Regions from separate parts of the Streptomyces mayteni genome, predicted to be linked through region 2. Evidence: riboswitches for the same ligand, from Rfam matches in the RefSeq annotation. Region 2 holds a riboswitch; the other holds the start of a gene.
What was found. A riboswitch is a leader RNA that binds a small molecule or an ion and turns the genes downstream of it on or off. The one in region 2 is predicted to bind ZMP and ZTP.
Positions count from the first base shown of each region.

Region 1: it holds a riboswitch for ZMP and ZTP, as region 2 does, so the genes downstream of both, ACYVPE_RS25710 (glycine hydroxymethyltransferase) here and ACYVPE_RS20245 (bifunctional 5,10-methylenetetrahydrofolate dehydrogenase/5,10-methenyltetrahydrofolate cyclohydrolase) in region 2, are expected to answer to the same signal.

Region 1 covers NZ_BAAGPR010000067.1:9,270-12,658, forward strand. The annotation lists partial or broken gene ACYVPE_RS25705 (endonuclease V) at 1-11, opposite strand, end outside; gene ACYVPE_RS25710 (glycine hydroxymethyltransferase) at 8-1,459, opposite strand; ZMP/ZTP riboswitch at 1,485-1,577, opposite strand; gene ACYVPE_RS25715 (dodecin) at 1,706-1,918, shown strand; gene ACYVPE_RS25720 (cytochrome P450) at 1,992-3,371, opposite strand; gene ACYVPE_RS25725 (GTP-binding protein) at 3,374-3,389, opposite strand, start outside.
Region 2 covers NZ_BAAGPR010000045.1:2,016-5,404, forward strand. The annotation lists gene ACYVPE_RS20240 (glycoside hydrolase family 6 protein) at 1-1,344, shown strand, start outside; gene ACYVPE_RS20245 (bifunctional 5,10-methylenetetrahydrofolate dehydrogenase/5,10-methenyltetrahydrofolate cyclohydrolase) at 1,411-2,268, opposite strand; ZMP/ZTP riboswitch at 2,291-2,375, opposite strand; gene ACYVPE_RS20250 (2'-5' RNA ligase family protein) at 2,376-2,909, opposite strand; gene ACYVPE_RS20255 (DUF397 domain-containing protein) at 2,915-3,130, opposite strand; gene ACYVPE_RS20260 (helix-turn-helix domain-containing protein) at 3,139-3,389, opposite strand, start outside.

The sequences.
Region 1 (3,389 bases), on a different contig from region 2:
GGCACGCTCAGCTCAGGTCGATCCCGGGGTAGAGCGGGTGCTTGGCGAGCAGGTCGGCGGCGCGCTTGGCGACCTGGTCGGCCACGCCCTCCTCAAGCCGGTAGGTGGCCTTGGACGGCTTGCCGTTCTTGGCGGTGCCCGGGGTGGTGCGGGAGAGCACGACGTCGATCAGCTCGGCGACCTCGTCCATGCCGGCGGTGTCCAGGCCGCGGGTGGTCAGCGCCGGGGTGCCGACCCGGATGCCCGAGGTGTACCAGGCGCCGTTGGGGTCGCGGGGCACCGCGTTCCGGTTGGTGACGATGCCGGCGTCGAGCAGCGCGGCCTCGGCCTGGCGGCCGGTGAGGCCGTAGCCGGAGACGTCGATCAGCGCGAGGTGGTTGTCGGTGCCGCCGGTGACCAGGCGGGTGCCGCGGCGCAGCAGGCCCTCGGCGAGGGCGCGGGCGTTGTCGACGATGCGCTGGGCGTAGTCCTGGAAGGCGGGCTGCCTGGCCTCGGCGAGGGCCACGGCCTTGGCGGCCATCACGTGCGGCAGCGGGCCGCCGAGCACCATGGGGCAGCCGCGGTCGACCTGGTCGGCGAGCGAGTCGTCGCAGAGCACCATGCCGCCGCGGGGGCCGCGCAGCGACTTGTGGGTGGTGGTGGTGACGATCTGGGCGTGCGGCACGGGGTCGAGGTCGCCGGTGAGGACCTTGCCGGCGACGAGGCCGGCGAAGTGGGCCATGTCGACCATCAGCGTGGCGCCGACCTCGTCGGCGATCTCGCGCATGATCCGGAAGTTGATCAGCCGGGGGTAGGCGGAGTAGCCGGCGATCAGGATCAGCGGCCGGAACTCGCGGGCGGCGGCGCGCACGGCGTCGTAGTCGACCAGGCCGGTCTCGGGGTCGGTGCCGTAGCTGCGCTGCTCGAACATCTTGCCGGAAATGTTCGGGCGGAAGCCGTGGGTGAGGTGGCCGCCGGCGTCCAGGGACATGCCGAGCATCCGCTGGCTGCCGAGGTCGCGGCGCAGGGCGGCCCAGTCCTCCTCGCTGAGGTCGTTGACCTGGCGGGCGCCGGCCCGCTCCAGGGCCGGGCTCTCGACCCGCTGGGCGAGCACCGCCCAGAAGGCGACGAGGTTGGCGTCGATGCCGGAGTGCGGCTGGACGTAGGCGTGGCGGGCGCCGAAGAGCTCGCGGGCGTGCTCGGCGGCGATGGACTCCACGGTGTCGACGTTGCGGCAGCCGGCGTAGAAGCGGCGGCCGACGGTGCCCTCGGCGTACTTGTCGCTCATCCAGTTCCCCATGGCGAGCAGCACGGCGGGGGAGGCGTAGTTCTCGCTGGCGATGAGCTTGAGGGACGCGCGCTGGTCCTCGATCTCGGCGCCGATCGCGTCGGCGATCCGCGGTTCGACGGACCTGACCACGTCGAGACCGCTGCGGAAGGCGGTGGAGACGGTCGGGTCGGCCGCTGGCTCGTGGGTCATGGTGGGCCTCCTTGACAGCATGAGTCGCGATGGCCCAGGCGCACGGCTCCACATCGCACAGCTCGGGCCGCTTCCCGATGGTTGCCCCCATCCCGACGCGCCAGTCACGGCCCGCGTGTGAGGGTAGCACCGCTGGTCGCGGCCGTGTCGCGGGTGTCCACGCGGTGGGGCACGGTGGAGGTGGGGCGGGGTTCGGTGCCCCGTTTTCCCCTTCGTCTTCTTCTTCGTCCTGGCATGGAGGCCGGCATGAGCGAGCACATCTACCGGGTGACCGAGATCGTCGGTTCCTCACCGGAGAGCGTGGACGCGGCGGTGCGCAACGGGATCGCCCGGGCGGCCAAGACGCTGCGCAACCTCGACTGGTTCGAGGTGACGCAGATCCGCGGCCATGTCGAGGACGGGGTGATCGGCCACTACCAGGTGGGCCTGAAGGTGGGCTTCCGGCTGGAGGACGCGTAGGGCAGGCGGAAACCCTGCCGCCCCCGGCCGACGGGCGTCGGCCGGGGGCGGCAGGGTGAATCTCGGTGACGCGTCAGCGCCAGCGGGCCAGGAAGGAGCTCCACCAGCCGCTCTTGGCGGGGGTGGACGGAGTGGCCTGGACCGGCTGAGCCGGGGCGGTGGCCTTGGTCGGGTCGGGCGTCCTGGTCTGGAGGCGCACCGGGGTGAAGCTGGCGGGGAGCTCGACGAGCCCGCGCTGGAACGGGCTCGGCCGCCAGGCCAGGTTCTCGACGGGCACCGCGAGCTCGATGTCGGGCAGCAGGTTGAGCAGCCGTTCGATCGCCCCGACGGCCATGAGGGTGGCCGGGTCCTTGGCCGGGCAGGCGTGCGGTCCGGCCGACCAGGCGAGGTGGGCCCGCTTGCTCAGCATCTGCCGGGAGGCCGAGAGCGCGGGGTCCGTGTTCGCGCCCGCGAAGCTCACCACGACGGGATCACCCGCGGCCAGCTTCATGCCGAAGAACTCGATGTCGCGGGTCGGGTAGTGCACGCCGTAGTTGGGGACCGGCGCGTTGTTCCACAGGACCTCGTCCACCGCGTCCTCGACCAGCAGCGCGCCGCCGTACTGCCCGCCGTAGAACCGCTCGTCGGAGAGGACGAGCATCAGTCCGGTGCCGATGAGGTTGCGGACGGGGTCGGCGCCGGCGGCCGTCATCGTGAACAGCTGGTTGGCGATCTCCTCGTCCGACAGCGCGGACGGGTGCTGGATCATCCACGAGGTGACGTCCTCGCCGGGCTGGGCCCGCTTGATCGCGACCAGCTCGGCCAGGCACTCGGCGGTCTGCATGGCCGCGGCCGCGGCGTCCTCGCCGGCCCACACCGCAGACCAGCCTTCCGCCAGCCGGTCACCGAGGTGGGCCGGGCAGCCGAAGATGTCGTTGACGACCAGGAGCGACACCAGCTTGGCGTACTCGTCGACCAGGTCGACCGTGCCCCGGGTGCTGAACTGCTCGATCAGGTAGGACGAGATCCGCTCCACCTGCCGGCTGAGCCGGTGCGTGTCCACCTTGGCCATGCTGTCGCTGATCGCCTGACGCAGCCGCAGGTGCTCGGCACCGTCGGCGAAGAAGGCGTTGGGCCGGTGGGCCATCATGGGAACGGCCGGGCTGTCCAGCGGTATGCGACCCTCGTTGAGGTCCCGCCACCGCCGGGAGTCCTTGGAGAACAACTCGGGCGACTGGAGCACCTGCAGGGCGGCTGAGTAGTCGACGACCAGGGTCGCCGGCACCCCGGGAGCGACCTCGACGGGCGCGGCCGGGCCGTACTGACGAAGGTAGTCGTAGAACCGCTGCGGATCGGCCGAGAACTCGGGTCCGTGCAGCGGCACTCGCTCCACGTACGCAGGCCCGCTGCCGTTCTGGGACTGGTGTGCGGGGCAACCGGGCGGCGGGGTCTGGGAGCCTGCGGGGAATTCCATTCTTACTCCTGTCGGGTG
Region 2 (3,389 bases):
ACCAACGCGGCCCCGACGAGCTACTCCGTCAACGGCATCGCCTGCAACGGCACCCCCGGTGGCCCCGGCCCAGGGGACCCGGGCACGCCCGGCACGCGGGTGGACAACCCGTACGTCGGCGCCGACGTGTACGTGAACCCCGAGTGGTCGGCCCGCGCGGCCGCCGAGCCCGGCGGCAGCCGGATCGCCAACCAGCCCACCGGCGTCTGGATGGACCGGATCGCGGCCATCAACGGCGTCAACGGCGGCATGGGCCTCCGCGACCACCTGGACGAGGCCGTCGACCAGGCCGGCGGCGACGACTTCGTGTTCCAGGTCGTGATCTACAACCTGCCGGGCCGCGACTGCGCGGCGCTCGCCTCCAACGGCGAGCTCGGCCCGACGGAGATCAACCGCTACAAGAGCGCCTACATCGACCCGATCGCCGACATCCTCGCCGACCCGGCCTACGCCGACCTGCGGATCGTCACCGTGATCGAGATCGACTCGCTGCCGAACCTCATCACCAACGTCAGCCCGCGGGAGACCTACACCCCGCAGTGCGACACGATGAAGGCCAACGGCAACTACGTCGAGGGCGTCTCCTACGCGCTCTCGGAGCTGGGCAACATCCCGAACGTCTACAACTACATCGACGCCGGCCACTACGGCTGGATCGGCTGGGACGACAACTTCGGCGCCTCGGCCGACCTCTTCTACCAGACCGCCACCCACGGTCAGGCCACGGTCGACGACGTGCACGGCTTCATCGTCAACACGGCCAACTACGGCCCGACCACCGAGCCGTACTACACGATCAACGACTCGGTCAACGGGACGTCGGTCCGACAGTCGGACTGGGTGGACTGGAACCGCTACGTGGACAACCAGTCCTTCGCCCAGGGCTTCCGGCAGGAGCTGGTCGGCAACGGGTTCCGATCCGGGATCGGCATGCTGATCGACACCTCGCGCAACGGCTGGGGCGGCTCCGACCGGCCGTCCGGGCCCGGTCCGCGCACCGACGTGAACGCCTTCGTCGAGGGCAGCAGGCTCGACGGTCGCATCCAGGCCGGCAACTGGTGCAACCAGTCGGGTGCCGGTCTCGGCGCCCGACCCACGGCGGCTCCGGCCTCCGGGATCGACGCCTACGTCTGGATCAAGCCGCCGGGCGAGTCGGACGGTTCGAGCTCCGCCATCCCGAACGACGAGGGCAAGGGCTTCGACCGGATGTGCGACCCGACGTACCAGGGCAACCCCCGCAACAACAACAACCCGTCAGGCGCGCTGCCCAACGCGCCGCTCTCCGGCCACTGGTTCTCCGCCCAGTTCCAGCAGTTGATGACCAACGCCTACCCGCCCCTGTGATGCGGCGGCACGGCTGACGACCAACCCCTGAGAGGGGCTGGGGCACTCGCCCCGGCCCCTCACCCCTCACCCCGCGTGCTGCCGAGCGGCGGCGGAGACCGTCTGGGCCAGCAGCACCGCGATCGTCATGGGCCCGACGCCACCGGGCACCGGCGTGATCAGCCTGGCCCGGCCCATCGCCGCCTCGGTGTCGACGTCGCCGACGTTCCCCGGGCTGTAGCCGGCATCCACGACGACGGCCCCCGGCTTGATGTCCTGGCCGCCGATGAACCTGGCCCGCCCGACCGCCGCCACCAGCACGTCGGCCTCCCGGACCACCGAGGAAAGGTCCTCCGTGCGCGAGTGACAGTAGGTCACCGTGGCATCCCGGGCGAGCAGCAGCATGCCGACCGGCCGTCCCAGAATGGGGCTGCGCCCCACGACCACGGCGCGCTTCCCGGCGAGATCCACCCCGTACTCGTCCAGCAGCCGCATGATGCCGCCCGGGGTACACGAGACGAAGCCGGGCAGACCGAGGCTCATCACCGCGAAGGAGTGCGCCGTGACGCCGTCGACGTCCTTCTCGGGCGCGATCGCCTCGAACGCGGCCCGCTCGTCGATGCCAGGACCGACGGGATGTTGCAGCAGGATGCCGTGCACCTCGGGATCTCGCGACAGGTCGCCGATCGCCTCGACGAGCTCCGCCGTGGTGGTCGTGGCCGGCAGCCGCGTGTGCCGCGACCGGATGCCGACCTTGGCACACCTGGCCTGCTTCATCCGGACATAGGTCACGGAGGCGGGATCATCGCCCACCAACACCGTGGCCAGACAGGGCTCGACGCCCGTACGCCTGGCGAACTCCACGGCCCTGTTGGCGGTTTCCGCCAGAACGCGCCTGGCCAAACCGGTCCCGTCCATGAGACCTGCGGTATGAACGTGGGGCATGACGACCTCCCGAGCATCGCGACGACAACGCCCAGGCGCACGGCATGCGACTCCTCGGAGCCGCTCCCCGGTGGTGCTCCACCTCAGCGCCAGTCACGGCCCGCTCGTCACTGTAGCGGAGGTCCGCTCAGCGGGAACTCGGCCCGCTGGTGCCAACGGTCGCCGTCGCTCACCCACAGGCTCACGGCCTCGACGTCGGCGATCAACGGCAGTCGCGCGGTCAGTGTGGCCTCCACCTCGTCGAACACCACCCCCGACTGGCGCTGGGCGACGGTCAGGTGCGGGGTGACGTCCTCGAACAGCCCATCATACGGGGGCACTTCGGCCCACCGCGCCACGACGGCCTCGGTCAGCGCCCGAAAGGGCTGGTCGGGCCCCGGCACGAGGTACAGGATCTCCGGGAATCGCCGGCACTCCTCGAACCGGACGCTGAACGGCCGGTGCGCGCCGAACAGCGCCTCCAACTCCCCGAGCACGCCGGCATCGATCCGATCCACGCCGAGGAACGGCACGAGCACCGTCACATGCGCCGGAACCCCGGCCCCAGCCGAACGGTCAAACCGCCGCCGCCACTCGCCGACCAGCGGCTCGGCTTCCTTCACCACGACCAACAAGGCCGTCTCACCGACGCGGTACGGCATGCGACTCAAACCCCCCGGCCGAACGACCCCACCCGGGCCGCGCCGACGAACCCCCGCCAGGCGCCGGGCGTGAGGACCAGGGCTGCCCGGTCACGATCCTTGGTATCCCGGACCGCCTGGGTCCCGTCGGCCAACCTGCCATGCTCCAGGCAGTTGTTGCCGCTGTTGCTGTAACTGCTGACGTGCCACCGCGCGCCGGCCAGTTCGCGCTGTGCTGTCATCCTCGCCCCTATGCCTGCCTGTGGTATTCCTCCATGAGCGCTTCGATGTGCGTCCTGGAGTCCGCGGGCGACATTGCCGCAGCGGTGTGATCGTCCCACGCGCGCGAGTACCGGCGCACGTGATGCTCCTGCTCCAACAACGTACTCGCGGACAGGTGCTCGAGCCAGACATAGTCAGCCTGCGGTGCGCCTCTCATGCTGAGGATCGAATACGGCGTGTACTGGTCCGGAGGGAGGCTGCGTCGGAGTGGAAGCACTT